Regions from separate parts of the Lentzea sp. NPDC102401 genome, predicted to be linked through region 2. Evidence: riboswitches for the same ligand, from Rfam matches in the RefSeq annotation. Region 2 holds a riboswitch; each other region holds the start of a gene.
The links. Region 2 has a riboswitch for cobalamin ahead of ACIRG5_RS18505 (FecCD family ABC transporter permease). Riboswitches for the same ligand answer to the same signal wherever they lie in the genome.
Positions count from the first base shown of each region.

Region 1: linked by a shared signal. The riboswitch ahead of ACIRG5_RS09265 (CbtB-domain containing protein) and the one ahead of ACIRG5_RS18505 (FecCD family ABC transporter permease) in region 2 are both predicted to bind cobalamin.
Region 3: linked by a shared signal. The riboswitch ahead of ACIRG5_RS00700 (ribonucleoside-diphosphate reductase subunit alpha) and the one ahead of ACIRG5_RS18505 (FecCD family ABC transporter permease) in region 2 are both predicted to bind cobalamin.
Region 4: linked by a shared signal. The riboswitch ahead of cobN (cobaltochelatase subunit CobN) and the one ahead of ACIRG5_RS18505 (FecCD family ABC transporter permease) in region 2 are both predicted to bind cobalamin.

Region 1 covers NZ_JBIWKS010000002.1:802,392-809,925, reverse strand. The annotation lists gene ACIRG5_RS09285 (antibiotic biosynthesis monooxygenase family protein) at 1-70, opposite strand, end outside; gene hisG (ATP phosphoribosyltransferase) at 67-927, opposite strand; gene ACIRG5_RS09275 (phosphoribosyl-ATP diphosphatase) at 943-1,206, opposite strand; gene ACIRG5_RS09270 ((2Fe-2S)-binding protein) at 1,315-1,965, shown strand; cobalamin riboswitch at 2,036-2,170, shown strand; gene ACIRG5_RS09265 (CbtB-domain containing protein) at 2,224-2,412, shown strand; gene ACIRG5_RS09260 (CbtA family protein) at 2,439-3,194, shown strand; gene ACIRG5_RS09255 (HAD family hydrolase) at 3,231-3,857, opposite strand; partial or broken gene ACIRG5_RS09250 (vitamin B12 dependent-methionine synthase activation domain-containing protein) at 3,895-5,375, opposite strand; gene ACIRG5_RS09245 (hypothetical protein) at 5,564-5,761, shown strand; gene ACIRG5_RS09240 (PAC2 family protein) at 5,792-6,691, shown strand; gene ACIRG5_RS09235 (hypothetical protein) at 6,838-7,011, shown strand; gene ACIRG5_RS09230 (MFS transporter) at 7,086-7,534, shown strand, end outside.
Region 2 covers NZ_JBIWKS010000004.1:700,189-707,722, forward strand. The annotation lists gene ACIRG5_RS18480 (response regulator transcription factor) at 1-462, opposite strand, end outside; gene ACIRG5_RS18485 (fumarylacetoacetate hydrolase family protein) at 530-1,288, opposite strand; gene cimA (citramalate synthase) at 1,306-2,889, opposite strand; gene ACIRG5_RS18495 (ABC transporter substrate-binding protein) at 3,179-4,156, opposite strand; gene ACIRG5_RS18500 (ABC transporter ATP-binding protein) at 4,153-4,893, opposite strand; gene ACIRG5_RS18505 (FecCD family ABC transporter permease) at 4,893-5,915, opposite strand; cobalamin riboswitch at 5,948-6,067, opposite strand; gene ACIRG5_RS18510 (YciI family protein) at 6,172-6,591, shown strand; gene ACIRG5_RS18515 (3-isopropylmalate dehydrogenase) at 6,664-7,534, opposite strand, start outside.
Region 3 covers NZ_JBIWKS010000001.1:132,838-140,371, forward strand. The annotation lists gene ACIRG5_RS00685 (GAF domain-containing protein) at 1-1,151, opposite strand, end outside; gene ACIRG5_RS00690 (glutamate--cysteine ligase) at 1,264-2,397, opposite strand; gene ACIRG5_RS00695 (ribonucleotide-diphosphate reductase subunit beta) at 2,551-3,579, opposite strand; gene ACIRG5_RS00700 (ribonucleoside-diphosphate reductase subunit alpha) at 3,576-5,939, opposite strand; cobalamin riboswitch at 6,050-6,264, opposite strand; gene ACIRG5_RS00705 (GntR family transcriptional regulator) at 6,312-6,917, opposite strand; gene ACIRG5_RS00710 (FAD-dependent monooxygenase) at 7,023-7,534, shown strand, end outside.
Region 4 covers NZ_JBIWKS010000031.1:10,565-18,098, forward strand. The annotation lists gene cobN (cobaltochelatase subunit CobN) at 1-3,186, opposite strand, end outside; cobalamin riboswitch at 3,221-3,356, opposite strand; gene ACIRG5_RS48190 (hypothetical protein) at 3,365-4,492, shown strand; gene ACIRG5_RS48195 (precorrin-8X methylmutase) at 4,489-5,109, shown strand; gene ACIRG5_RS48200 (precorrin-2 C(20)-methyltransferase) at 5,106-6,572, shown strand; gene ACIRG5_RS48205 (cobalt-precorrin-6A reductase) at 6,544-7,245, opposite strand; gene cobM (precorrin-4 C(11)-methyltransferase) at 7,242-7,534, opposite strand, start outside.

The DNA.
Region 1 (7,534 bases), on a different contig from region 2:
CGCCGAACGCCCACTCGAACTCCTCGGCAGAACCCGGCAGCACGTCCAGCAGGGCGTGCTCCGTGATCACAGCCGGCAGAACCTGATGTCCGAGGCCAGCACGGCCTTGGCACCGATCGCGGCCAGCTCGTCCATCACCTTGTTCGCCTCCTTGCGCGACACCATCGCCCGCACGGCCGCCCAGTCGGGGTTGGCCAGCGGCGCGACGGTCGGCGACTCCAGGCCCGGAGTCAGCGCGATGGCGTCGTCGAGGATCGAACGCGGGCAGTCGTAGTCGAGCATCAGGTACTGCTGCGCGAACACGACGCCCTGGATGCGGGCAGTCAGCTGCTTCTTGGCGGCGGACAGCTCCGAGCCGTGGCGGTGGATGAGGACCGCCTCGGACTCGCAGATCGGCTCGCCGAACGGCACCAGGTCGTGCTGGCGCAGGGTGCGGCCGGAGCCCACCACGTCGGCGATCAGGTCGGCCACGCCCAGCTGGATCGAGATCTCCACGGCGCCGTCGAGCCGGATCACCTTCGCGGTGATGCCGCGGGCCTTCAGGTCGCGGCCCACCAGCCTCGGGTACGCGGTGGCGAGGCGCTTGCCTTCGAGGTCGGAGACCTTCCAGTCGGTGCCGCGAGGCCCCGCGTAGCGGAAGGTCGACGAGCCGAAGCCCAGCGCCAGCAGCTCCTCGACGGAGTTGCCGTTGTCGTCGGCACCCGAGTCGGCGGCCAGGTCGCGGCCGGTGATGCCGAGGTCCAGGTCGCCGGACGCCACGTAGATCGCGATGTCCTTGGGGCGCAGGAAGAAGAACTCGACCTCGTTGTTGTTGTCGAGCACGGTCAGGTCGCGCGGCTCGTGCCTCTGCCGGTAGCCGGCCTCGGTGAGCATGGCGGAGGCGCGTTCAGCGAGCGCGCCCTTGTTCGGGACTGCAACGCGCAGCATGTGAGAAGTCTTCCGTCAGAGGTACTTGTAGACGTCTTCGAGGGTGAGCCCACGGCCCAGCATGAGCACCTGGAGGCGGTAGAGCAGCTGCGAGATCTCTTCGGAGAGCTTCTCGTCGGACTCGTACTCGGCGGCGATCCAGACCTCGCCCGCCTCCTCCAGGACCTTCTTGCCCTGCGCATGGACCCCGGCCTCGAGCGCAGCAACGGTGCCGGAACCCTCCGGCTTGGTGGCGGCTCGTTCGGTCAGTTCAGCGAACAGGGAATCGAAGGTCTTCACGGCACGACATCCTCCCATCCCGGCGACCCCCGTCCACACCGCGGTCGCATCTGTCCCAGGCCGTGGACGCGATCTGTCCTGCATGGACACCCGGTAGCGTGAACTTCTGTGTCTGAGTTCGCCGAGGTCCTCGAAGCACTCCGCCGCGTGCGCGGAATCAACCCGTTCTTCGCGCTCGACGTCGGCCGCCCGGACGAGTCCTGGCTGCCGGGAACGGCGCTGCTGGAGGGCCCGGCGCTCAGGACCACGATCGACGCCATCGCGATCCGGTACAAAGCGGAAGAACCACGCGTAGCGGCCAGCCTGTTCTTCCTCAGCTACACGGCGCGGCTGCTCAGCCCGCTCACGGCCGCGGGCATCCCGATCGACGTCCGCCCGGAGAACCTCTGGTGGCAGCACCACCCGGCGAACGGCCTGAGCGTCCGCATCGACCAGCCACGACTGGGCCCGGAGGCCGCCCAAGCGCTCGCACCGGTGGTGGAGGCGATCCAGGACGTGACCCCGGTGGCGCGTGGATTGTTGTGGGGCAACGCCATGTCGAACATCGCGGGCGCGCTCAAAATGGTTGTGCGCGCACGCATGCTCACCGCCGAGGAAGCGGAAGAACGCGGCGAACGGCTCATGAGCGCCCCGCCGTTCGAACAGGCGGGGGAATTTCTGACTTTTCCCGGAGAGGTCTCGTTCCGGCGTCGGTCGTGTTGTCTCTACTACCGCGTCGCCGCAGGTGGGAAGTGTGGTGACTGTCCACTCGTGAAGTGAGGAACGCAACAACTCTTATGGCCGGTTGTGCTTAACGGGCCGATCAACTTACGGTGCACGCGCCGCAGTGACGGGAAGCCGGTGAAAATCCGGCGCGGTCCTCGCCACTGTGACCGGGAAGCGATCCCCGCCGAGCACGTCACTGGCCCTCGCGAGAGGGCTGGGAAGACGCGGGGGCAGCGTTGATCCGGGAGTCAGGAGACCGGCTGCGGCGCCGCAAGGAGAGTTGACCTTCCACGAGGTATGGAGGAGCCCGTCATGACGAGCCCCGCAGCAAGCCTGTCCGCCGTCCGCGTGCCCAAATGGGCCTTCGCCGTCTCAGTGCTCGGCCTGATCGTCACCTACCTGGTCCTGCAGGAGAACGGCCTCGCGCTCGGCGCGGGTTCCGAGTTGCTGCACGAGTTCTTCCACGACGGGCGCCACGCGCTCGGCGTGCCCTGCCACTAGATCCCCCGATCCCAGGCAGGGAAGACATGACGACGACGTACAAGTCCCTTGCGCTGCGCGGAGTCGCGGCCGGCGGTGTCGCCGGTGTCGCCTCCGCGCTCGTGCAGCTCCTGGTGACCGAGATCCCGATTCGCGCCGCGCTCGCGGTCGAGGAGGCCCGGGAACCCGCCGGTGAGGCCGGCCACCCGCACGGCGGCGAGGAAGAGCTGGTCAGCCGCGGCGCGCAGATCGCGGGCGGCATGCTCGGCGTGGTGATCGTCGGCATCGCGGTGGGCCTGGTGTTCGCCACGGCCTACGCGCTGTCGAAGCGCTGGTTCACCGGCAGCACGCCGTTCAGCCGCAGCTTCGCGTTCGGTGCCGCGGTGTTCGGTGCCGTGGCATTGCTGCCGTGGCTCAAGTACCCGGCCAACCCGCCCGCCGTGGGCGACCCGGAGACGGTGAACTACCGGACCGCGCTCTACCTCGGTGTGGTGGTGGCCGGTCTGGTGATCGTGTGGGCCGCGAGCTGGCTCGCCGAACAGCTGCGCGCGCAGTCGCAGCCGGTGCGGACCACGGCCGTGCTGCTCGCGGTGGCCGCGGCCGTCGCGGTGGTGCTGCTGGCGTTCCCCGCGCCGCCGGACACGATCCCCGCGGACATGCCGGTGAACGTGCTGTGGCAGTTCCGCCTCAGTTCGCTCGCCCAGCTCGCCACGCTCTACGTCGGCATCGGCGTGGTGTTCGGCCTGCTGATCGACCCGGCCGCGCGCAGGGCCAAGGCCCCTGAGAAGGCCGCTGTCGCCTGATGGTGTGGGGTGGCCACGCGGCCACCCCACACCCGTCTAAAGAGACTTCAGGACCTCGGCGTCCACGCCGACCAGCGAGTCGCGGAAGATCCGCCGCTCCCCCGCCGCCACCTCGACGTCGCACGGCACGACCAGCACGGTGCACCCGGCCGCCACCGCCGCGGCCACTCCGGTGGGCGAGTCCTCGATCGCCACGCACCGCGCCGCGTCCACTCCCAGCAGCCGTGCCGCCTTCAGGTACGGCTCGGGCAGCGGCTTGTTCAGCCCGTCCACCTCGTCGCCGCACACGGTGACGTCGAACAGGTCCCGCCCGATCGTGTCCAGCGCGACCTCGGTCAGCGAGCGCTCGGTCGACGTCACGAGAGCCATCGGCACGCCCGACGCGCGCACCGCCCGCAGGGCCTCGGCTGCGCCCGGACGCCACGGCAGGCCCGCGCGGAACACCTCTTCGGTGCGGCGGGAGATCCAGGCGGCGCCGTCGGCCATGTCGGCCTCGGTGGGCTCGATGCCGACGTCGGCGAACAGCAGGCGCATCGTCGTCGGTACGTTGCTACCGACCATGCGTTCGCGGGTGTCCGGGGAGAGCACGCCGCCCAGCTTCTCCGCGTACTCGTAGAGCGGGATGTCCCACAGCTTCTCGGAGTCCAGCAGCGTGCCGTCCATGTCCCATAGGACACCGTGAAGATCAGACACAGCCAGGTCAGACATTGAAGTACTTCGCCTCCGGATGGTGCGCCACGAAGGCGTCGGTGGACTGTTCCGGGTGGAGCTGAAGTTCCTCGGACAGCGAGACCCCGATGCGCGACGGATCGAGTAGCTCGACGACGCGCTTGCGGTCTTCCATCCCGGGGCAGGCGCCGTAGCCGCGCGCCGCTGTGGCCGAGTGTGAAGTACTCCTCGGCGGCGACGGTGCCGCCGGTGGGCCGGACGAGTTCCTCGCGGACTCGCTCGTGCCAGTACTCGGCCAGCGCTTCGGTGAGCTGGACCCCCAGTCCGTGGACTTCCAGGTGCTCACGATACGCGTTCTCGCCGAACAGTTCGTTCGCGTGGCCGGCGATCGGCGGGCCTGTCGTCACGAGACGGAACGCGATGACGTCGACCTCGCCGGACTCCTTCGGGCGCCAGAAGTCGGACAGGCACGACCTCCGATCCCTTCTCCGGCGCGGAAAAGTGAACCGGAAGCGCTCAGCGGACGAGCTGGCGGGTTCTTCCAGAACGACTAGATCGTCGCCGTCGGAGACGCACGGAAGTAGCCGCGGACGACGGCGGCGTGGGCAAGAACACCTTCCGCGGCAAGGCGTTCCATCCGGTAGCGCAGGCGTGGGCGGCCCTCGGTCGCGACCGGGTCCTCGTAGGCCGGGCCGCTGCCGCGCACGCCCTTGAGGCCCCACTGGGCCAACGTCGCACGCTCGTCCAGCGACGCCGAGCAGTCCGCGACCGGGATGCCCTTCACGACCCGGCTGCCCAGAACGGCAGGGCCGGGATCGGGTTTCCGACAGCCACGTCGGAGCGACCGGTCACGACTTCTTCCTCCACCGCAACGGCTTTGCGGCCGCGGCGATGCGCGGGGAACGTTCGCGACGGGCCTTGCGTTCCGCGGCCTTCTCCCGCATCTCGGCGTCCAGCACAGGAGCCTCGCCGCGCTTGGCGGCCATGATCGAGTCCTTCAGACGCAGGCCCTCGAAGGCGTCGCGGGCGTAGCGGGCGTCGCCGAAGTACATCTCCGTCAGGTCGTTCAGCACCTGACGGGGCGGCCAAGCTCAGTCCGAAGGAGACGTTCGACAGGCCCAGAGTCGTTCACACGTCCGGAAAACGACGCTTGAGCTCACGGATCGTCTCGACGGCGTCGCGGCGCACCTCCTCCTGGCCGGTGGAGATCGGGAACGTCAGGCAGTCGACGATGATGTCGCCGACGCGCATGCCCCAGTCGGTCGTCAGGTCCTCCCAGGTGGCGACGCGAACCTTCCACTCGGCCGTGCGGGCCTGGCCCTCGTCGTCGATGCACAGCGCCACGACCGCCGCGCCGCGCTCCGAGACGAGCCGCATGATCTTCCGGAACCGGGATTCGGGACCGTCGCCGTCCTCGTAGTTCACCGAGTTGACGACACCGCGGCCGCCAAGGCACTCCAGACCGGCCTGGAGAACCCTGAGCTCGGTGGGGTCGAGCACGATCGGCAACGTGATCGGGACGTACCGGCCCTCGGCGGTCGTCGCGCGCTCGGCGGTCGTCGCGCGCTCGGCGCCGAGCACGAACCGGGAGGTCGCGGACTTGCCGAACTCGTTCGCGACCTCCCGCGCCGCGTTCGGACAGGTGGAGGATCTGGTCCGGAATGTCGTGCTCGGCCAGGTTCGCGAGGTTCGCGCCGACCGTGTTCGTCTCCACGGCGTCGCACGACGTCCGGGCGGGGGACGTTCAGGATCTCGTCGCAGCCCTCGAGACCGTTGAAGTCGTCCGGGGAGAGGTCGACGGCCTGAAGCAGGGCGCCGTCAGCGACGACAACGCGGTTCACCAGCGCTTCCAGCAACGGCGACTCTCCGCGATCGCGCATGGGCCAAGCCTACGATGAGTTGACTGGCCGAACCCGTAGTCTGGCGCCGTGAACGATCCGTCCCAGGAATCCCCGACCCCCTCGAACCCGCGCATCCCGCTCACGGCTCCGATCATGGTCTGTGCGTTCGAAGGCTGGAACGACGCCGGCGACGCCGCCAGCACCGCGATCGAGCACCTCCAACTCACCTGGGACGCCACCCCGCTCGCCGAGATCGACCCGGACGACTACTACGACTTCCAGGTGACGCGCCCCACCGTGCGCATGGTGGACGGCGTCACGCGAAGGGTCGACTGGCCGACGACGCGGCTGTCGGTGTGCCGCCCTCCCGGTTCCGACGTGGACGTGATCCTCGTGCACGGCATCGAACCGAACATGAGGTGGCGCAAGTTCGCCGCCGAGCTGCTGGGCCACATCGACGCTCTCGGGGTGACGACGGTGGTGACGCTGGGCGCCCTGCTGATGGACACGCCCCACACGCGCCCGGTCCCGGTCACCGGCACGGCCTACGACGCGGACGCCGCCGAGAAGTTCGGCCTGGAGCACTCGAAGTACGAGGGCCCGACCGGCATCGTCGGCGTGTTCCAGGACGCGTGCGTGCAGGCGGGCATCCCGGCGATCTCGTTCTGGGCCGCCGTGCCGCACTACGTGTCGCAGCCGCCCTCCCCCAAGGCCACGCTGGCCCTGCTGCACCGCGTGGAGGAGGTGCTCGACATCGAGGTCCCGCTCGGCGCGCTGCCGGAGCAGGCCGAGGAGTGGGAGCGCACGGTCACCGAGATGGCCGACGAGGACGAGGACGTGCGCAACTACGTGCGCGCCCTGGAAGAGCGCGGCGACGCGGAGCTGCAGATCACCGAGGCCTCGGGTGACGACATCGCCGCGGAGTTCGAGCGCTACCTGCGCCGCCGCGGCCGTGGTCCGGGCTGGCCGTCGGCCGGCCCTCGCTAGCCGCCATCTTCACGCAGGTCAGAAGCCGTCTCGGTCATGTGGACCGGGACGGCTTTTTCACGCTTCCGAGTGATCGAGTCGAGGATTCCAGACGCCGAGGAATGGGTAACAGGATCCATCTCCAGACAGGAACCACCGTGTCTCTCGTGCGCAAGATCGTTGTCGGCCTTGCTGCGGGCGGCGGCGTGCTGTTGGCCGTGTCTCCCGCCAGTGCAGCTCCCCTCTCCCCCGTCGACTCCCTCGGGGAGAACGGTCCTCACACGACCGTGAGCGACGCCAGGGAGTCGTTCCAAGGCTTCACCGCGGGCCTCCACGGCTAGAAACTTAGCGACAACAACCACTTTTCGGCACCTTCCCCCGCTCGCCCCCATAGGGTGAGCGGCGGAGGTGTCAGTTGGGACGGTTGGCACGCGCCGGGCTGTACGCGGGCGCATTGATCGGGCCGTTCGGCGGCGCCGTCACCACGTCGATCCTGCCGGAGATAGGCGCCAGCTTCGGCCGCTCCGCCGGATCCGCGGCCTCGACGCTCACGTTCTACCTCGTGCCGTTCGCCGTGCTGATGCTGGCTTCCGGCACGCTCGCGCAACGCTGGGGTCCACAACGGACTGTCCGGATCGCCTACGTCGCCTACGCGCTGACGTCCCTGCTCGCGGCGTCCTCGTGGACGTTCGAGGTGCTGCTGGCCTCACGCGCGTTGCAGGGCGCGGCGAACTCGTTCACCACACCGGTGCTGCTGGCCGTGATCGCCGCCTCGACGCCGAAGGAGAAACTCGGGCGCGCACTGGGTTTGTTCGGGTCGATGCAGGCGGCCGGGCAGACGTCCGCGCCGCTCGTCGGTGGCCT
Region 2 (7,534 bases):
CAGCCGGCCGAGTGACGCGGGTGGAGGCATCCGCGACGGCAGGCGCGCGAGCGATCCCACCCGCGCGTCGATCGTGGCGGGAGCACCCCGCACCGCGGCCGCGATCAGCGGTAACAGCTCGGCCACCGGCGAGGTCTTCAGCAGGTAGGCCACCGCGCCGGCGTCGAGAGCGGCGCGGGCCCAGCTCGGACTGTCCGCATTGGACAGCACGACGACGCGGGCGCTCGGTCTGTATTGCGCCGTGTCCCGCACGGTGCGCAGCGGTCCGGCGCCCGGCACGTCGAAGTCCGTGACGACCAGGTCCACCACAGTGCCGCGCAGGCTGCGCGCAGCCTCGGCCACGGTGTGGGCGATGCCCACAACGCGGAAGCAGTGCGTGCGGTGCAGCGAAAGCCGCAGCCCTTCGGTGATGAGCTGCGATCCGTCGACCAGCAACACACGGGTGGACGCCAGGTCCGTCATGACACCGGGAAGTTACTCGCGGGTACCCGGATGCGTAACCTGCCGGACGCCGGATTGCTCCGTACGGCTACCTATTTGCGACCGGATTGGTGAGCGTGCCGAGGCCGTCCACAGTCACGGAGACCGTCTGTCCGGCCCTCATCGGCCCGACGCCGGCCGGCGTACCGGTCAGGATCAGGTCGCCCGGCAGCAGCGTCATGATGCCGGAGACGTACTCCACGAGTGACGGAATGTCGTGCACCATCAACGAAGTACGGCCGTCCTGTTTGACTTCCCCGTCGACTTCGGTGACGACGCGGACGTCGGAGGGGTCGAACTCGGTCTCGATGAACGGACCCAACGGACAGAACGTGTCAAAACCCTTGGCACGCGTGAACTGCACGTCCTTCTTCTGCAGGTCGCGCGCCGTGACGTCGTTGGCGATCGTGTAACCCATGATCACACTGGCGGCCTTGGCCTTCGGCACGTCGCGGCACGGCTGGCCGATGATGACCGCCAGTTCGCCCTCGAAGTCGACGCGCTCGGACACGGCCGGGAGCTTGATCTCCACGTTCGGGCCGACCACCGACGTGTTGGGCTTGAAGAACAGCAACGGCTCCGCGGGAACCTCGTTTCCGAGTTCCTTGGCGTGGTCGGCGTAGTTCCGCCCCACACCAATGATCTTGGTGGGCAGGATCGGCGCGAGCAGCCTCACGTCCGCCAGCGGCCACTTCCGGCCGGTGAACGTGGGCGTGCCGAAGGGGTGTTCGGCGATTTCCGCGGCCTCGTCGCCATGAACGGCGACGAAGGCCACGCCTTGGGGATGAGCAATTCGGGCGATGCGCACGGCCCCAGTTTACGAGGTCAGCCGCTTCGCATGGATTTGTGCACCAGCGCGTCACACAACGCCAGCCAACTCGCCTCGACGATGTTCCCGTGCACACCCACCGTCGTCCACTCCCGCTCACCGTCGGTGGACTCCACCAGAACACGGGTCACGGCATCGGTACCGGGATGTTCGGTCAGGATGCGCACCTTGTAGTCGGCCAGCTCCACAGTGTCCAACCAGGACAGGTGCGGCAACAACGCCTTGCGCAACGCCGCGTCCAGAGCGTGCACGGGCCCGATGCCCTCGGCCGTCGCGATGACCCGCTCCCCCGCCACGTGCACCTTGACCGTGGCCTCGGACACGATCTCGCCGTCCGAGCGGTGATCGAGCACGACCCGGTAGGACTCCAAGGTGAAGGGTGGAGTGTCCAGTTCGGACAGCTCGGTGCGCAGCAGGAGCTCCATCGAGGCGTCGGCGGCCTCGAACGACCAGCCCTTCGCCTCCAACTCCTTCACGCGCTTCAACGCGCTGCCGACCTCGGTCCCCCGGCCGGCCAGGTCGAGCCCGAACTCACGTCCCTTGAGTTCGATGCTCGCCCGACCGGCCATCTCGGTGACCAGCACCCGCATGTCGTTGCCGACGGTGTCCGGATCGATGTGGTTGTACAGCTCCGGATCCACCTTGATCGCGCTCGCGTGCAGACCCGCCTTGTGAGCGAATGCTGACGACCCGACATAGGCCTGGTGGGTGTCGGGTGCGATGTTCGCGATCTCGGCCAACGCATGGGAGACACGGGTGAGCTCGGCCAGCGCTCCGATCGGGAGCACCTCCATGCCGAGCTTGGTCACGAGGTTTCCCACGACGGCGAACAGGTCCGCATTGCCTGCCCGCTCGCCATATCCGTTGGCGGTGCACTGAACGTGCGTCGCGCCCGCCTGAACGGCCGCGAGTGTGTTCGCCACCGCGCAGGACGTGTCGTCCTGGCAGTGGATTCCTACCCGGAAACCGGTCTTCTCGACGACCTCCGCGACCGTCTCCGCGAGCCCCAACGGCAACTGCCCGCCGTTGGTGTCGCACAGCACGACGACGTCCGCGCCACCCTCCACAGCGGACTCCAGCACGCGCAACGACGTGTCCGGCGAGAACGCGTACCCGTCGAAGAAGTGCTCGGCGTCGAGAAAAACGCGCCTTCCGTGGTCCTTCAGGAACCGGACGGTGTCGCGCACCATCTTCAGGTTCTCGCCGGCGTCCGTGCGCAGTGCGCGCTCGATGTGCCTGAGGTCCGACTTGGCCACCAGCGTGACCACCGGCGCCTGACTGTCGAGCAGCGCCTTGACCTGCGGGTCTTCCTCGACCTTGACGCCGGCCTTGCGCGTGGCCCCGAACGCGACCAGCTTGGCGTGCTTCAACTCCAGGTCCCCGGCCGCGGCACGAGCGAAGAACTCCGTGTCCTTGGGCAGTGCGCCAGGCCAGCCGCCCTCGATGAACCCGACGCCGAGCCCGTCCAGCAGCCGCGCGACCGCGAGCTTGTCCGTGACGGAGTACGAAATGCCCTCACGTTGTGCGCCATCGCGCAACGTCGTGTCGTAGACGTGGAACTCGTCGGTCGGGCCGGCCATCGGGGTTCATCTCCTCATCCGGGCAAACAAAAAGACCCCCCGCGGGATGCGAGAGGTCTGCGCGTCGGGTGCCAGGGGCGGCAACTACCCGACGCGCTCGTCAATAATGATGGCAACGTGCTGAAGCATGTCGGCGATGCTGCCACAGCCCGGCGCGGTGTACCAAGCGACGGGAGGAAATCTCCCACTATCTGGTCACGGGTTCACGCCTGTGACTGAACGCGAAGCGCCCTTCCGCTGGAACAGGAACCGGCCGCCGCACCCGCCCCGCGCGGTGCCGCGCGACGCCTCACCCCTGGGACAGGAACTTCGCGAACGCCTCGATCGAAGCCGCGTTGCGAGGCGACTCCACCAACGCCGCATACGGCAGCGAGAAGAACCGCTTCCCCCGAACCGCGGGCGAGTTGGCGAGCGGGGCGAAGCCCTCCAGGAACGCCTGCTTCTGCTCAGGGGTGTTCGCCTCCCCGTCCGCGTAGTCCACGATCAACACGACATCCGGGTCCCGCTGCACGACGGTCTCCCAGTTGACCGTCGTCCAACTGTCGTTGAGATACCCGAAGATGTTGTCCCCGCCGGCCTTCGAGATCACGTCCTGAGGCGCGGCGTTCTTCCCGGACGTGAACGGCTGGTCCTGCCCGCTGTCGTAGAGGAACACCTTCGGCCGAGGCTTGCCCTCCATCAACCGTCCGGCGGCGGCGATCTGCTCCTGGTACCCCTTCACGAGCTCCTCGGCCTTCGCCTCGACCCGGAAGATCTTCCCGAGGTTGCGCAGGTCCGTGTACAGCGCGTCCAGCGCGGGCATGATCCCGCGCTGCTTCCCCACCCCGTTCCGGCAGGCCTCGGTCAGCTGGTACGTCCCGATCCCCAGAGCCTTCAACGAGTCCGGCGTGAACCCGGTGCTCTCGCTGAACCCGTAGTTCCACCCGGCGAACACCAGATCGGCGTTGACCCCCTGCACGACCTCCTTGGAGATCTTGTCGGACAGGTGTTTCACGCTGCCGAACTCGGCCTTCCACGGCGAGGTCCGCACGTCGACGGTGTCGACACCGGACACGACGTAACCCGCCATCCGGTCCTTCAACCCCAGCGCGAACATCAACTCGGTGATGCCGGTGTCGTTGGTGACCACTTTGGACGGAATCCTGTCGAACGTGACCTGCTGACCGCAGTTCGTGACGGTCACCGGGTCGGACGCGGAGGTGTCCTGGGCGACCGTGGCGCCGCAGCCGGAGATCAACAGCACAGCCGCGCACACAACAGTTCTCAAGGGGTGACCTCCTGGTCGAACAGGAGCTGGGGAACTCCCGTGGTCGGATGCCGCACGACGTGCGCGGTGACGTGGAAAACCTTGGCGATCAGTTCAGGTACGAGAACGTCCACAGGCGTGCCCGACGCGACGATCCGTCCTTCGTCCAGCACGTACAGCCGATCGCAGAAGGAAGCGGCGAGGTTCAGATCGTGCAGAACCGTCAGAACCGTGACGCCCAGCCCACGCGTGAGCCTCAACACGTCGAGCTGATGCCGGATGTCGAGGTGGTTGGTGGGCTCGTCCAGCACGAGCACGCGCGGCTCCTGGGCGATCGCGCGAGCGATGAGAACGCGCTGACGCTCCCCACCGGACAGACTGAGGAAGCTGCGCGAAGCGAGATGCGAAACGTCCACGGTGGACAGTGCCTCGGAAACCACCCGGGAATCACGCGCGGGATCGCGGTCGTGCGGCAGCCTGCCCATCTCCACGACCTCGGCGACCGTGAAGTCGAACTCGACCTGCGACTCCTGGGTCAGTGCGGCTAGGTGGCGGGCGACGTCGTGTCGTTTGTGGACGTTCTCGCCGTCGAGCAGGACGGTGCCGGCGTCGGGCTTGAGCGCCCGGTACACGCAGCGCAAGGTCGTCGACTTGCCGCTGCCGTTGGGGCCGACGATGCCGACGACCTCACCAGAGGCGGTCAGCGAAATGCCGGAGATGATGTTCCGGACGGTGACGTCGTGCAGCTCGACGCGCATCAGCGGCCTCCGAAGACGTAGGACCTGCGGCGCATCAGGAAGATGAAGCACGGCACGCCGAGTGCGGCCGTGATGACGCCCAGCGGCAGTTCCTCCGGCGCCGCGAGCATCCGCGCGGCCACGTCGACCCAGACCAGGAACGACGCTCCGGCCAGCGGTGCGAGGGCCAGGACCTTGCGGTGATCGGCGCCGACGACCATGCGCGTCAGGTGCGGCAGCATCAGCCCGACGAACCCGACGGCACCGCTGACCGCCACCAGCACGCCGGTCATGGCGGCGGTGACGATGAACAGGTGCGTGCGGAACCGGTCGACCGCGACGCCGAGCGTGGTCGCGGTCTCGTCGCCCATCGCCAGCGCGTTGAGCTGCCGCGCCTTGGTCGCCAGGTAGACGATTCCGGCCGCGGTCACGACGGCGGCGACGGGCAGCGACTGCCAGTTCGCCCCGCCGAGGCTGCCGAGCAACCAGAACATCGCGGCCCGCGCCGCCTCACCGCGCGGCGCCTGGAACACCAGCAGCATCGCCACGGCGGAGAACCCGTACGCGAGCGCAGTCCCGGTCAGCACCAGCCGCAACGGTGTGAGCCCTCGGCTCGTGCGCGCGGTGATGTAGACCAGGGCCGTGGCGCCGAGACCGGTCAGGAACGCCCCCACCGACAACGCGTAGACGCCGAGGCCGGACAGGATTCCGAGCGTCGCCACGGCCGTCGCCCCCACGCTCGCGCCCGACGAGATGCCGAGCACGTACGGGTCTGCCAACGCGTTGCGCACCATCGCCTGGATCGCGACGCCGACGGTGCTCAGACCCGCTCCCACGACCGCGGCCAGCAGCACGCGGGGAAGCCGGATGTCCCAGACGATGTGGTACTGCCCGGCGAGATCGGCGGGGATCGTGCCACCGGTCAGCGCCGCCCACAGCAGTTCGAGCGTGAGGTCGAACGGAACGGAGACCGGGCCGAGCGCGACGCCCGCGACGAGGCTGACGGCGAGCACGCCGACGAGCGTGCTGATCTTGGAGAGCACTGGGTCCTTCCCGCAGTCCACGGCGGAGTCGGAAGTTCTCGGGCACCGTGAGCGGGTGTTCGGGCTCGTCCCAGGTGGGACCTACCGTTGCGGGTCAGCGCCGGACTTCGACCGGTCTTCCCCCACGCACGACTGACCCGACCCTACCTGCGAAAACAGAAAGTTCGAAAATTCTCCGGGTGTGATGTCGATCCGGTCCGCGGCCCGTTCGACCTGTGGACGTCACCGAGGAAGACACCGAGCGAGGAGATCCACCGTGAAGTACATGCTGATCATGCGCGCCACCGACGAGGCCTACGCGAACATGGGCGAGTTCGACTTCGACAAGATGCTGGAGATCGTCGGCGCGTTCAACGAGGAACTGATCCGCGCCGGTGTGCTGCTGGCCGCCGAGGGTCTCTCCGAACCGTCCGAGGGCGTCGTCGTCGACTACTCCGCCGAACCGCCGGTCGTCACGGACGGCCCGTACGGCGAGACCAAGGAGCTGTTCAACGGCTTCTACCTGCTCAACGTGTCCTCGAAGGAGGAGGCGATCGAGTGGGCCAAGCGCATGCCGCTGATCGGCCCGGGGTTCAAGACCGAGATCCGGCGCGTGCCGACGATCGACGAGTTCCCGCAGGACAACGAGTGGATCAAGAAGGAGCGCGCGTGGCGTGAGGCCAACGGCCAGCTCTGACCGACGCGCGGAAACGCCGAAGCCCCGGCCGGAAGATCCGGCCGGGGCTTCAAAACGTCAAGCGGATGAACCTCAGCCAGTGCGGACGTTCGACGACACGAGTGCCGCGAGACGGTCGCCGATGGCGTAGGTGGCCCCAGGCGACTGGTGGTCCCTGGTAGCGAGATCAAAGGCCACGGAGGCCTCGATCCGGCGGGCCGACTCGTGCTCGCCGAGGTGGTCGAGCAGCAGCGCGACCGACAGCACGGCGGCCGTCGGGTCCGCGATGCCCTGGCCCGCGATGTCCGGCGCCGAACCGTGCACCGGCTCGAACATCGACGGGTTGCGGCGGGTCACGTCCATGTTTCCCGACGCGGCCAGGCCGATGCCACCCGTGACGGCGGCGGCGAGGTCGGTCAGGATGTCGCCGAACAGGTTGTCGGTGACGATCACGTCGTAACGGCCCGGGTCGGTGACCATGTGAATGGTCGCCGCGTCCACGTGCTGGTAGGCCACGGTGACGTCCGGGTGCTGCAGCGAGACCTCCTCCACGACGCGCGACCACAACGAGCCGGCGTGCGTGAGGACGTTCGTCTTGTGCACCAAGGTCAGGTGCCGGCGCTGACGGTTCGACGCACGCGCGAAGGCGTCCCGAACCACGCGCTCGACGCCGAACGAGGTGTTCAGCGAGACCTCGGTGGCGATCTCGTGCGGCGTGTCCTTGCGGAGCAGGCCGCCGTTGCCCGCGTACGGGCCTTCCGTGCCCTCGCGGACCACCACCATGTCGATCTCCGGCGGGTCCGCGAGCGGGCTGCGGACACCGGGGTAGAGACGAGCCGGGCGGAGGTTCACGTGGTGGTCGAGTTCGAAGCGCAGCCTCAGAAGCAGGCCCCGCTCCAGAATTCCGCTCGGCACCGACGGGTCGCCCACCGCGCCGAGCAGGATCGCGTCGTGCTGGCGAAGC
Region 3 (7,534 bases), on a different contig from region 2:
TCGCTGGCGATGTAGACCGACCGCACGTGGATCAGGGCTTCCTCGACGTGGGCGGCACAGCCCCAGGCCGAGTCGCCCCACGAGTCGGCGACCTTGACCTCCGCCGCCGCCGTGCACCCCGGCCTGCCGCCGAGCTGGCAGTGCTCGGGGTGCGGCGTGGCGGCCTGTTCCGCCGCGGCCGCGCGCAGCTGGGCGGCGAGCTCGGCCGCGGCGGTGGCACGCTGCTCGGCGTCGGCGCGCAGTTCCTGCTCCGCGCGCATCGCCTCGGCCAGGCGCGCTTCGGCCGCCTGCTTCGCCTGCTCGGTGTGGTGGCGTTCGATGGCCAGGGCCGCGGTGCCGGCGAAGACGCTGATGAGGGCCAGGTCGGTGTCCTGCGGCGCCCGCGCGGTCCGGTGGTACATCGCGAACGTGCCCAGCAGGCCGCCGTCGCGCGCCAGGATCGGCGTGGACCAGCACGCGCCCAGCCCGGCCTGTCCGGCCAGGTGGCGGAAGTCGTTCCAGAACGGGTCGGTGGCGATGTCCGTGACGATCACCGGTTCCCGCCGGTGCGCCGCGGTGCCGCAGGAACCGACGCCTTCGCCCGTGGCGATCCCGTCGATGGCCTCGTTGTAGAACGCGGGCAGGCTGGGCGCGGCGCCGTGCCGCAGGTGCAGGCCATCGGGTTCGGCCAGCAGCACGGACACGAGCACCTCCTCCGGCGCCAGTTCCTCGATGCACCGGGCCATCCCGTCGAGCACCTCGGTCAGCGGCGCCTGCCGGGCGATCTGCTCCAGCAACGCGCGGTGTTCGGCCATCAGCCGTTGGGCGTGCTTGACCTGGGTGGTCTCCACGCCGATGACCGTCACTCCGGCCACGTCGCCGGCCGCGTCCCGGCGCGGTTCGCAGTTGAGGTCGAAGAACGCTTCCCGCGCGTGCGGCCCGGTGCCCAGCACGGCCCGGACGTCACGGCCGGTGCTCGGCTCACCGGTGCGGTACACCTCGTCCAGCAGGGGGTCGAGATGGGTCCGGTCCTCGCCGATGGTGGCCAGGAACGCCGGATTGGCGGTCTCCACCGCGTGTGCCGGCCCGGTGAACGCCGCGAAGATGGCGGCGGACTGCCCAAAAAGTGTCCTTACGTCCTCGGTCTGTTCCTGCGTGCCAAATGCGCTCACGGCGCGCCCTCTCGCCATGCGTCACAGGCTCGCTGCTTGACCTCGGACGCTCTTCTGCTGCCCCGCTCCACGGCGAGTTGCTGCGATCGTACGCACCGCTGACGATCGTCGATCACGAGCACTTCTGGCCGGGCTCGGCGCGGTCGGCGTTGTCGACGTCCAGCAGGCCGAGCAACGACTCCACCCTGCCCCCGCGGAACACCTGGCGCTGCCGGTCCGCACCGCATCCGTCGCCGTCCAGCAGCCGCAGACCTCGTTGCACCGCAGGCAGATCACCGTTGGACTCCAGCACAGGGGTGAGGCTGCGCACCAGGTCGTCCAGCTGCTCGCGCACCGGCCGCGTCTCGCCGGACAGCACGTCGAAGGTGTCACCCCGCAGGCCGTCGTTGGCCACGCCCCAGCACGCCTGTCTCAACGTCTCCTGTGGAACGTCCCGCGCCGGCACACCGCGTTCCACGTCGACCACGGCCTGAGCGACCAGGGCACGAACGAGTGCCGCGAGCAGCACCGCCTCGTCCGCGGTCGCCGCGACGTCCGCGACCCGCACCTCCACGGTCGGCAGGTCGGTGGCGGGGCGGACGTCCCAGTAGACCATCGCCCGGTCCAGCGCCGTGCCGGCCTTGATCATCGTGTCGGAGACCTCTTCGTAGTGCTGCCACGAGGTGAAGAACGGCGGCGGGCCGGACACCGGCCAACGCGACCAGATGGTCGAACGCCAGCTCGCGAAGCCCGTGTCCTCTCCGTCGGAGTACGGCGAGTTCGCGGTCACCGCCGACAGCACGGGCAACCAGGGCCGCACGTGGTTGCACACCTGCACGGCCGTCTCCCGGTCGGGCACGGCGACGTGGACGTGGCATCCGCAGATCAGCTGCTGCTCGGCGAGCGCACCGAACTCGCGGGCGATCCGCCGGAACCGCAGGCTGTCCGTGATCTCACCGGTCGCGCGCCCCAGCGGCGGCGCCCCGACTGCGATGGCCCGGCATCCCGCCGTTCGCGCGGCCTGCGCCACCAGTCGACGCAGGTCGAGCAGCTCGCGGTGAGCCTGCTCCGCGTCGGCGCACACCGTTGTGTTGATCTCCACCTGCGCCCCGGTCAGTTCGTGCTGCAGATCGAGGCCGAGCTGTTCCCGTGCGACGGCGACCACCTCGTCCGCACGGTTCACGGCGACGCCGGTCGCCGCATCCACCAGGAGGAACTCCTCCTCGACACCGAGGGTGGGACTCCACGCGTCCTTCGCTGACGCCATTTCCACGTCTCACCAACCTGCTCTGGGCGCGGTTGCGCGCCGGGGATTCCGGGAACCGGCGAATACCCCTTTCCCACCAGGGGAAACCCCACCAACGGCCAGCGGTGCCCCTGACCGGCTCTTCCCGGTCAGGGGCACCGCTGGCCGCACGACTCAGAAGTCCTCGTCGAACGCCACCGTGCCGGTCACACCGACCTGGTAGGCCGACACCCGCCGCTCGAAGAAGTTCGACAGCTCCTGCACGTCCTGCAACTCCATGAACGCGAACGGGTTCTTGGAACCGTAGATCGGCTCGATGCCGAGCACCTGCAGCCGCCGGTCCGCGACATGCTCCAAATAGGACCGCATGTCCGCCACCGACATGCCGGCGACGCCGCCACCGAGCAGGTCCTCCGCGAACTGCACCTCGGCGTCGACGGCCTCGCGCAGCATCTGCTTGACCTCCTCGTACAAGGAGTCGTCGAACAGGTCCGGCTCCTCGCGGCGCACGGTGTCCACGACGTCGAACGCGAACGCCATGTGCATCGACTCGTCGCGGAACACCCAGTTGGTGCCCGACGCGAGACCGTTCAGCAGGCCGCGTGAACGCAGGAAGTAGACGTAGGCGAAGGCGCCGTAGAAGAACAGGCCCTCGATGCACGCCGCGAAGCAGATCAGGTTGAGCAGGAACGACCTGCGGTCCTCCCGCGACTCCAGCCGCTTGAGGTCCGAGATCGAGTCGATCCACTTGTAGCAGAACTCGGCCTTGGCGCGGATCGACGGAATCGTCTCGACGGCGGCGAACGCCTCGATGCGGTCGTTCTCGTCGGGCAGGTAGGTGTCGAGCAGCGTCAGGTAGAACTGGACGTGCACGGCCTCCTCGAACAGCTGCCGCGACAGGTAGAGCCGGGCCTCCGGCGCGTTCACGTGCTCGTAGAGGTTGAGCACGAGGTTGTTCGCGACGATCGTGTCGCCGGTCGCGAAGAACGCGACGAGCCGGTTGACGAGGTGCCGCTCGGCCTCCGACAGCTTGTTCAGGTCGGCGAGGTCCGAGTGCAGGTCGACTTCCTCGACGGTCCACGTGTTCTTGATGGCGTCACGGAAACGCTCGTAGAAGAGCGGGTAGCGCATCGGCCGCAGGGTGAGGTCCATGCCGGGGTCGAGCAGGGCGTTCTGACGGGCGGTGCTGGCAAGCGTGGTCACTGGCAGGCCTCACAGGACTCGGGGTTTTCCAGGGAGCAGGCGATGGCGTCGTCCGACGTCACGACGGGCACCGCCGTGGTGGTGGTCGTCGTGGTCGCCTGCTGGATGCGCGTCGCCGGACGGGAGCGCAGGTAGTACGTGGTCTTGAGCCCGGCTTTCCAGGCGTAGAGGTACATCGAGGAGAGCTTGCCGATCGTCGGCGAGGCGACGAAGAGGTTCAGTGACTGGCTCTGGTCGACGTACGGGCCACGCGCGGCGGCCAGTTCGATCAGCGCCTTCTGCGGCAGTTCCCAGGCCGTGCGGAACAACGACCGCACGTCCTCCGGCAGTTCCGCGATGCCCTGAGCGGAGCCGTCGTCCTGCTTGAGCCGGTTGCGCACGGCCTCCGTCCACAGGCCGCGGGACTTGAGCTCGCGCACCAGGTAGGAGTTGATCTGCAGGAACTCACCGGACAGCGTCTCGCGCTTGAACGTGTTCGACACCTGCGGCTCGATGCACTCGAAGCAGCCGGCGATCGAGGCGATCGTCGCGGTCGGCGCGATCGCGATCAGCAGCGAGTTCCGCAGGCCGTGCTCGCTGACGCGTTCACGCAGAGCACTCCAGCGCTCGGTCTGCGTGGGCGTGACGCCCCACAGGTCGGGCTGCAGATCTCCCTTGGCTGCACGGGTTTCCCGGAACGCCGGGTGCGCACCCGCGGACGAGGCGAGCTCCGCCGACGACTCCAGCGCCGTCAGGTAGATCTCCTCGGCGATGCGCGTCGACAGCTCGCGGGCCTGCGGCGAGTCGAAAGGCAGGCGCAGCTTGAAGAACACGTCCTGCAGACCCATGACACCGAGACCCACCGGGCGCCAGCGCGGGTTGGACCGCGCCGCCTGCTCGGTCGGGTAGTAGTTGATGTCGATCACGCGGTCGAGGAACACGACGGCCGTGCGAACCGTGGAACGCAGGCGCTCCCAGTCGACGGAACCGGCGGTGTCATCGACATGGGCACCGAGGTTGACCGAGCCGAGGTTGCAGACCGCGGTCTCCTCGTCGCTGGTGACCTCCAGGATCTCCGTGCAGAGGTTGGACAGGTGCACCACGTTCGACGGCGACGCGGTCTGGTTGCACGTGCGGTTCGCGGTGTCCTTGAACGTCATCCAGCCGTTGCCGGTCTGGGCGAGCGTGCGGATCATCCGTCCATAAAGGTCACGAGCCTTGACCGTGCGGACGGCGCGGCCGGCCTCCTCGGCGCCGCGGTAGGCGCGGTCGAACTCGTCGCCCCACAGGTCGACCAGCTCGGGGATCTCGTCCGGGTCGAACAGCGACCAGTCCGCGTCCGCCTCGACGCGGCGCATGAACTCGTCGGGGATCCAGTTCGCCAGGTTGAGGTTGTGCGTGCGGCGCGCGTCCTCACCGGTGTTGTCGCGCAGCTCCAGGAACTCCTCGATGTCCGGGTGCCACGTCTCCAGGTACACGCAGGCGGCGCCCTTGCGCCGGCCGCCCTGGTTGACCGCGGAGACCGACGCGTCGAGCGTGCGCAGCCACGGCACGATGCCGTTGGAGTGGCCGTTCGTGCCGCGGATCAGCGCACCGCGCGAACGGACCCTCGACCACTGCACGCCGATGCCGCCGGCGAACTTCGACAGCCTGGCGATCTGCTTGTAGCGGTCGTAGATCGACTCGAGCTCGTCGCGCGGTGAGTCCAGCAGGTAGCACGACGACATCTGGGTGTGCTGGGTGCCGGAGTTGAACAGCGTCGGCGAGCTGGGCAGGTAGGCCAGCGACGACATCAGCCGGTAGAAGTCGATCGCCTCGGTCGCCGTCTGCGAGAGACCGCACGCGACGCGCAGCAGCCAGTACTGCGGCTGCTCGATCACCGAACGCTTCGCGGGGTGGCGCAGCAGGTAGCGGTCGTAGACCGTGCGCAGGCCGAAGTACTCGAACCGCCGGTCGCCTTCGAGGTCGATCGCGTCGTCGAGCTTGCGGGCGTTGGCGGCCACGAACTGCGCGGTCGCGTCGCCGATCAGGCCTTCGGCGTGGCCGAGCGCGATGCTCTGGCTGAAGGACATCACGCCCTGGCGGCGCACTTCCTTCTCGATGAACGCCGCGAGCAGACCGGCGGCGAGCTTGGAGTACTCGGGCTCCTCCGACACGAGCGCGGCTGCCGTCTGGATCGACAGCCGGTCCAGTTCCTCGGTGGTGGCGCCGTCGTAGAGACCGCTGATCGTCTTGGTGGCGACCCGCAACGGGTCGACGTCGTGCAGACCGACCGTGCAGCGCTCCACCGCGCGCACGATCTTGTTCAGGTCAACGGGTTCCAATGAACCGTTGCGTTTCTTGACGCGCATAGTGGTGGTGACCGTGTCGACCGCCGTCACTAGCTCTCTCCTCGCGAGCTCGGGTGGCCACGGGGACAGCGAGGAGTGAACGGGCGCGCGCGACCGCCACGTCCTCCCGCCCTCCCTCGGGGCCGCGGACACCCGCACGCAGGCACGTGCGGGGCGCTGGCAGGTCTTCGGACTCGTGGGCGAGCCTGTCGCCAGGCGCCTACCGGCCGTCGCTTCCCAGACATCGCGATGTCCAGTGCTTTCTGACGGCTTTCGTTCCCACTCACCGCTGCGGGGCAGTCCCGGACTCACACCGGGTTCCCTCTTGCGACGACCGATCTGGAGGATCGGCCGAACCAGCTTCGGAGCACAATACATGGGCGCGGTCGAGCCACGAGCAACTACATCTAGTGGGCGTGTCGCTCAGTTGGCCCAGAGGACGTCGGTCAGGGCGCGCAGGCTGTTGTGGATGTGGAACGACATCGCCAGCGCGGCCCTGTCCTCCTCCCCGTCCGCGATCGCCTGACAGATCACGCCGTACTCCTGCATGGTCACCGCCAGGCGTTCCGGCGAGCGGCGGGCCGCCTGCCGCAGCCGTCGCAGCTGTCCACGCAACGCGCCGAGCGCCTCGCCGAGGTAGGGGTTGCCGGCCGCCTCGTCGATCAACGCGTCCAGCCGCTCGATCAACTCCTCGGGGTCGCCGCCGGCGAACTCGGCGTGCAGGTGCGCGAACCGGGAGCGGTCGTGGGCGCGAGCGCACATCTTGACCGCGTACGTCTCCAACGCCTCCCGCATCTGGAACAAGTGCCTCACGTCGTTCAGCGCCACCTCGGCGACGAACGCGCCGCGCCCCGGCGTGATCCGCACGAGGTTCTCCCGCGCGAGTCGCTGGATCGCCTCCCTGAGGGGCGTGCGGGAGACACCGAGCCGTTCGGCGAGACGCACCTCGTTCAGGTGCGCACCCGGCGCCAGATCCCACGCCACGATCTCGTCGCGCAGCTGTTCATAGGCTTTGAGACTTTGACTCACGATCCCTGTATACACGGCGAATACACGGCTCACCATATATCGCTTGCGGCCAGATCCGGGGAGCTCCACACTGGGCCGCCGATACCGGGGCTGAACGGGTGGTTCATGTTCGATGTGATCATTGCCGGATGCGGTCCGACCGGCGCGATGCTGGCCGCTGAACTGCGGCTGCACGACGTGCAGGTGCTCGTTCTCGAAAAGGAACCGGAGCCCTCGTCGTCGTTCGTGCGCATTGTCAGTCTGCACATTCGCAGTCTGGAAATCCTGGTGATGCGCGGACTGCTGGACCGCTTTCTGGAACGCGGCAGGCAGCGCCCGGTCGGCGGAGCCTTCGGCGCCATCCCCACACCCACGCCCGACGGCCTGGACTCCACGTTCACCACCATGCTCGGCATCAAGCAGCCGACCGCCGAGCAGTTGCTCGCCGACCACGCGATCGCACTGGGCGCCGAGGTCCGGCGCGGTGCCGCGGTGATCGGGTTCGAGCAGGACGACGAGGGCGTGACCGTCGCACTGGCCGATGGCGAGCGGCTCCGGTCGCGGTACCTGGTCGGCTGCGACGGGGCCCGCAGCACGGTGCGCAAACTTCTCGGCGTCGGATTCCCAGGTGAGCCCTC
Region 4 (7,534 bases), on a different contig from region 2:
GCGGACCGCCTCGGGGCGCGTGCTGTCGCCGACGTACGCGGCGGGTGCCTTGCCCGTCAACGCCTTCACCATCGTGACCATGCCGCCGTGGTACTGGAAGTAGTCGTCCGAGTCGGCGATGTCGTGCTCGCGGGTGTCGATGTTCTTGGCCGCCACCGCGATCCGCCGGTACGCCGACTCCATGTCCGCGCGCGCCGCCACGCCGTCCACGCCACGCCCGTACGCGTAGCCACCCCACACCGCGTAGACCTCGGCGATGTCGGACGAGTCGCGCCAGTTGCGGCTGTCGATCAACGGCAGCACGCCCGCGCCGTACGCACCCGGCTTGGAACCGAAGACGCGCAACGTGGCCCTGCGCTGGTCGCCGTGCTCCTCCAGGTCCTTGAGCATGTGCGCCCGCACGAAGTTGTGCTCCGCGGGCTCGTCCAGCGCGGCCACCAGTTGCACGGCATCGTCCAACATGGACACGACGTGCGGGAAGGCGTCCCGGAAGAAGCCGGAGATGCGGATCGTGACGTCGATGCGCGGCCTGTCCAGTTCGTCGAGGGAGACGACCTCGAGGCCGGTGACGCGGCGCGACTGGTCGTCCCACACCGGCCGCACGCCCAGCAGCGAGAACACCTCGGCGATGTCGTCACCGGCGGTGCGCATCGCGGACGTGCCCCAGACCGACAGCCCGACCGAGGGCGGCCACTCGCCGTCGTTCTCCTCGCGGTAGCGGGCGAGCAGCGAGTCGGCCATCGCCTGGCCGGTCTCCCACGCGAGCCGCGACGGGATCGCCTTCGGGTCGACCGAGTAGAAGTTGCGGCCGGTCGGCAGCACGTTCACCAGGCCGCGCAACGGAGAACCCGACGGGCCGGCCGGGATGTAGCCGCCGTCCAGCGCGTGCAGGACGTTCGTCATCTCGTCGGTGGTGCGCGCCAGCCTGGGCACGACCTCGACCGCCGCGAACTCCAGGATCTTCTGGACGTCCTCGGACTCGTGCAGAGTCTTGGCCGTGTCCCGATTCCAGCCCGCGTCCTCCATCGCCTGGACGAGTCCGCGCGCCTCTTCCTCAATCGCGTCAACGTCTTCGCGAGCGGTGGTCGTGAGTCCGAGCGCCTCGCGCAGGCCGGGCAGCGCGGCGACCTGACCGCCCCACATCTGCCGCGCCTGCAACATCGCGAGCACGAGGTTGACGCGGACACTGCCGGTCGGCGCCTCGCCGAGGATGTGCAGGCCATCGCGGATCTGGACGTCCTTGACCTCGCACAGCCAGCCGTCGACGTGCAGGATGAACTCGTCGAACTCGGCGTCGTGCGGCCGGTCGTCCAGGCCCAGGTCGTGGTCGAGCTTCGCGGCCTTGATCAGCGTCCAGATCTGCGCGCGGATCGCCGGCACCTTGGCCGGGTCCATCGCGGAGATGTTGCCGTACTCGTCGAGCAACTGCTCCAGCCGCGCGATGTCGCCGTAGCTGTCGGCGCGGGCCATCGGCGGCACGAGGTGGTCGACCAGCGTGGCGTGCGCGCGCCGCTTGGCCTGCGTGCCCTCACCGGGGTCGTTGACGAGGAACGGGTAGACCAGCGGCAGGTCGCCGAGCGCCGCGTCCGTGCCGCAGGACGCCGACATGCCGACGGTCTTGCCCGGCAACCACTCCAGGTTGCCGTGCTTGCCGACGTGCACCACGGCGTCCGCGCCGAAGTTCGACTCGATCCACCGGTACGCCGCGAGGTAGTGGTGCGACGGCGGCAGGTCCGGGTCGTGGTAGATCGCGATCGGGTTCTCGCCGAACCCGCGCGGCGGCTGCACGATCACGACGACGTTGTTGGACCGCAACGCGGCCAGCACGATCTCGCCGTCCTTGGACTTGCTGTGGTCGACGAAGAGCGTGCCCGGCGCCTCGCCCCAGTGCTCCTGCATCGACTCGCGGAAGTCCTCGGGCAGCGTCTCGTAGAACTCCCGGTAGTCCGCCGCGGCGATGCGCACGGGGTTGCTCTCGAACTGCTCCTGCGTCAACCAGTCCGCGTCCTGGCCACCGGCCGCGATCAACGCGTGGATCAGCGCGTCGCCGTCCAGCTCCTGCACGCCCGGCAGCGCGTCGCCGATGTCGTAACCGTGCTCCTGCATGGCCTTCAGCAACCGCACGGTCGACGCCGGCGTGTCCAGGCCGACCGCGTTGCCGATGCGGGAGTGCTTGGTCGGGTACGCCGACAACATGACCGCGATCCTGCGCTCCGCGACCGGGATGTGCCGCAGCCTGCCGTGCCGGACCGCGATGCCCGCGACGCGCAGCGCCCGTTCCGGGTCGGCCACGTAGACGGTGAGGCCGTCGGAGTCGATCTCCTTGAAGGAGAACGGAACCGTGATGATCCGGCCGTCGAACTCGGGGATCGCGACCTGGGTCGCGGTGTCCAAAGGAGACAGTCCGTCGTCGTTGGCGTCCCACGACTCGCGGCTCGACGTGAGGCACAACCCCTGCAGGATCGGCACGTCGAGCGCGGCCAGCGCGCCGACGTCCCACGCGTCGTCGTCGCCGCCGGCGGACGCCTTCGCGGGGTTCGTGCCGCCCGCCGCGAGCACCGTCACGACGAGCGCGTCGGCTTGGCGCAGCGTGTCGAGCAGTTCGGGTTCGGCGGTGCGCAGCGAGGAGCAGAAGACCGGCAGGGGCTTCCCGCCCTTGGCCTCGATCGCGTCGCACAGGGCGTGGACGAAGGCGGTGTTCCCGGCCACGTGATGCGCGCGGTAGTAGAGCACCGCGACCGTCGGACCCTCTGGCGTTCCCTCGCGTTCCAGCACACCCCACGTGGGGGTGGCGGCGGGGGCCTCGAAGCCGTGGCCGGTCAGCAGCACGGTGTCCGACAGGAACTTGTGCAGCTCGGTGAGGTTCGCCGGACCGCCGTGCGCGAGGTAGAGGTGCGCCTCGGCACACACGCCACCGGGCACCGTCGACAGTTCCATCAGCGCCGCGTCGGGCTGCATCTCACCGCCGAGCACCACCACCGGCAGGCCGCACGCCAGCAGCCAGTCGAGGCCTTCCTCCCACATCCGGCGCCCGCCGAGGATGCGCACGAGGACGAGGTCCACGCCGTCGACGAGCGCGGGCAGGTCGTCGGTCGTGAGTCGCGCGGGGTTGCCGAGCCGGTACTCGGCACCGCTCGCACGCGCCGACAGCAGGTCGGTGTCGGAGGTCGACAGCAGCAGGATCACGCAGGCTCCATCCCTCGTGGGGTCCTCGCCCCAAAATGCGGGTGACTGGCGAAGCGGAGTTCCTGACTCCCAGCGGTGTTCGCTGGTCACAGTGGCGGGACCGCGCCGGATTCACACCGGCTTCCTCCTGCGCTTCGTCGTTCGGGCTCACCCTAACCGGCGGGTTACAGTCCGACCTATGCGTAGTCACCCGGACGCCTGCCCCGGCGCCGTCGAGCTGCACGCCGCGGCCGACGGCGGGCTGGCGCGCATCCGGGTGCCGGGCGGCACTCTTTCCGCTGCTCAGTGGGACGTCGTGCGCCTCGCCGCGCTGGAGCTGGGCTCCGGCTCGATTGAACTGACCTCGCGGGCGAACCTCCAGATCAGGGGGCTGGCGGACGGCGTGGAACTGGGCGCGCGGCTGGCCGAGGCCGGACTGCTGCCCTCCGCGTCGCACGAGCGGATCCGCAACATCATCGCCGCCCCGCTGGAGGACAACCAGGCGCTGGTCGACGCGATCGACGCGGCCCTGTGCGCGGACCCGGCGCTGGCCGCGCTGCCGGGCAGGTTCCTGGTGACGGTGGGAGCCGCGGTGAGCGGGCTGGGTGGCGACTTCGGCCTGGTCAGCGGCGATGTGGACCAGGCAGGCGGCGAGGCGTCCGGCTCGACCCCCTCCCCGTGGGTCCTCCTCCTCGCCGGCCGCGACACGGGCGTCCGCGTCACCGACCCCGTGGACGCCGTGCTCACCGCCGCCCGCCTGTTCCAGCAGCTCCGCGGGCAGGCCTGGCGCCTGTCCGAAGTGGACGACGGTGTGCGAAAGATCACCGCTCACTTCGGTGCCTCCGACGCCCCGCGGATCACCCCGGCTGTGACTCCTGTCGCACCTTCACCTTTGACACCAGGCGTCCCGCTTGGCCGCCTCGGCGCCCACCAACTCCCCGGCGTCGCCCTCCGCCTGACGCCGTGGCGCAGCCTGGTCGTCCCCGCCGGCACCGACACCTCCGGCCTCATCACCGACCCGGCCTCCCCCTGGCACGGCGTCAGCGCCTGCACCGGCCGCCCCGGCTGCGCGAAGTCGCTGTCCGACGTACGCGCCGATGTCCACGCTTGGGTCAACGGCCGCACACGAGCAGATGCGCACACACGGACCGATGCGTCCGACCACACACACGTGCCGGGCCGGGTACCCCCAATTTCAATTCTAGGGAGCAGGTCCGACACTCCCGGCGCCGTGCACTGGTCGGGCTGTGCCCGCCGCTGCGGCCGTCCCGCAGGCGTTGTGACCGAGTTCGTCGCGACCGGCGACGGCTACGAGGAGATCCGTTGACGCAGTACATCAAGGACGGGGCGGAGATCTACCGCCAGTCCTTCGCCACCATTCGCGCGGAGTCGGACCTCACCAGGTTTCCCGCCGACGTCGCGAAAGTCGTCGTTCGCATGATCCACGCGTGCGGCATGACCGACCTGCCGGCCGACGTCGCCTTCTCCCCGAACGTCGTGCGCGACGCCCGGGAGGCGTTGCGCAACGGTGCGCCGATCCTGTGCGACGCCAACATGGTCGCGTCCGGCGTGACCCGCCGCCGCCTGCCCGAGGACAACGAAGTCCTTTGCTACCTGCAGGATTCGCGGACTCCAGAGCTGGCGCAGACCATCGGCAACACGCGCAGTGCCGCCGCCCTGGAACTGCTCGCGGACCGGTTCGACGGCGCGGTGGTCGCGATCGGCAACGCCCCCACGGCGTTGTTCCACCTCCTCGACCTGATCGCCGCCGGAGCCCCGAGGCCCGCCGCGGTCCTGGGCATCCCGGTCGGGTTCATCGGCGCGGCGGAGTCCAAGGAAGCTTTGGCCGCAACGGATCTGGAGCACCTAGTGGTGCGCGGCCGGCGCGGCGGCAGTGCCATGACGGCGGCGGCCATCAACGCGATCGCGAGCGAGGAAGAATGACGGGCAAGCTCTACGGCGTCGGCCTGGGTCCTGGCGACCCGGAACTCGTGACGGTCAAGGCCGCGCGACTCATCAACGAAGCCGACGTGGTGGCGTTCCACAGCGCCCGGCACGGCAGGTCGGTCGCCAAGACCATCGCGGCGCCGTACTTCCGCAGCCAGGACGATCCGAACCCGCAGATCATGGAACAGCTCGTCTACCCGGTCACCACCGAGGACACGGACGACTACCAGGGCGAGATCGACGCCTTCTACGAGGAGGCCGCCGCCAAGCTGGCCGCGCACCTCGACGCCGGGCGCGTCGTCGTCGTCCTGGCCGCTGGAGACCCGTTCTTCTACGGCTCCTACATGCACATGCACAAACGCCTGGCCGACCGCTACGAGTGGGAGGTGGTCCCCGGCGTCACGTCCGTGAGCGGCGCTTCAGCAGTACTCGGCACACCGCTCGTGGAACGCGACGAGGTGCTCACGATCCTGCCGGGCACGTTGCCGCCCGCCGAGCTCGCGTCGAGGCTCGCCGACACCGACTGCGCCGCGATCCTCAAGCTGGGCCGCACTTTCGGCAACGTCCGCGAGGCCCTCGAAACGGCCGGCCGGCTCGACGGCGCGTGGTACGTCGAACGCGCCACCACCGGCCGACAGAAGATGTCGCCGCTGGCCGACGTCGATCCCGAGACGGTCCCGTACTTCTCGATCGCGCTGCTGCCGAGCCAGTCCAAGCCCGCCAGGCCGAAGGGCGAGGTCGTGGTCGTCGGCCTCGGCCCCGGCACCCGCGCGTGGCTCACCCCGGAGGCCCGCCAGGAGCTGGAGGCCGCCGACGAACTGGTCGGCTACAGCACCTACCTCAATCGCGTCCCGGAACGCCCTGGCCAGAAGCGCCATTCTTCGCACAACCAGGTCGAGTCCGAACGCGCGGCCTTCGCGCTGGACCTGGCGCGCAAGGGCGCGCGGGTCGCGGTCGTGTCGTCGGGCGATCCCGGCGTCTTCGCGATGGCCACCGCGGTGCTGGAAGTCGCCGCGGAGACCCAGGACGTGCCGGTGCGCGTCATCCCCGGCGTGACGGCCGCGAACGCCGTGGCGGCCAAGGCCGGCGCGCCGCTCGGGCACGACTACGCGGTGATCTCCTTGAGCGACAGGCTCAAGCCGTGGGACGTCATCGCCGAACGCCTCGACGCCACCGCCAAGGCCGACCTGGTCATCGCGATCTACAACCCGGCGTCCAAGGCCCGCACGCACCAGGTTGCGGACATGCGCGACCTGCTGCTCCGCCACCGCGCCCCGGAGACGCCGATCGTCGTCGGCCGCGACGTCGGCGGCCCGGAGGAGGAGATCCGCGTCCTCACGCTCGGCGCGCTCGACCCTGCCACGATCGACATGCGCTGCCTGCTGATCATCGGCTCGTCGCAGACGATCGTGACGCCTCAGGGAGTCGTCTTCACACCCCGACGGTACCCAACCAGCTGACAGCGGCATCGACGTCGGCCACCGTTTCCGCAGGTGGGAGCGGTGGTCGACGCACGATCACCACCGGCACACCGCGACGGCGCGCGGCTTCGAGCTTGGCCGACGTCATCGAGCCGCCGCTGTCCTTGGTCACCAGGACGTCGATCTCCCTGGACCGCATCAGCTCCAGCTCACCGTCCACAGTGAACGGACCGCGCGACAGCAGCACCTCGATCCGTTGCGGCAGCGGTGGTTCCGGCGGCTCGACCATCCGTGCCAGGAACCACTGCGGGCACGCCGTGAACTCGGCGAGGTCCTGCCGGCCGGTCGTCAGGAACACCCGCTCCCCAGGCAGATTCCGCGCGGCGTCGGCGACGCTGTCGACCCAGTGCCACCCGGGCTGCGGCGTGAACCCAGGCCGACGCAGGATCAGGAACGGAACGCCGACTCGTCCGCAAGCCTCGAAAGCGTTCGAGGTGATCTGCCGAGCGAAAGGGTGCGTGGCATCGACCACGGCGCTGACATCGTTGTCCCGCAACCACTGCGCGAGCCCGTCGACACCGCCGAACCCGCCGATCCGGACCTCACCGGCGGGCAATCGAGGCGAACTGACCCGCCCCGCCAGCGAAGAAACGGCCGGTACGCGGGACGCGAGCTCGCGTGCCTCCCCCGTTCCGCCGAGGATCAGGATCATCGAACGCGCGTGGCCGAGTACAGGTGACTGTCCGGGAACTGCGTCGCCCCGAGCACGTTCCCCACGATGATCACCGCGGTCCGCTTGATCCCGGCGGCCTCGACCTGCGCCGCAATGTCGTCCAGCGTCCCGCGCAGCACGACCTCGTCCTCACGCGACGCGTAGGCGACCACCGCGACAGGGCAGTCCAGGCCGTAGTTCGGCACGAGCTCTGCGACCACGTCCGAGATCCGTTGCACGGCCAGGTGCAGCACCAGGGTCGCGTGACTGCGGCCCAGCGTGTCCAGGT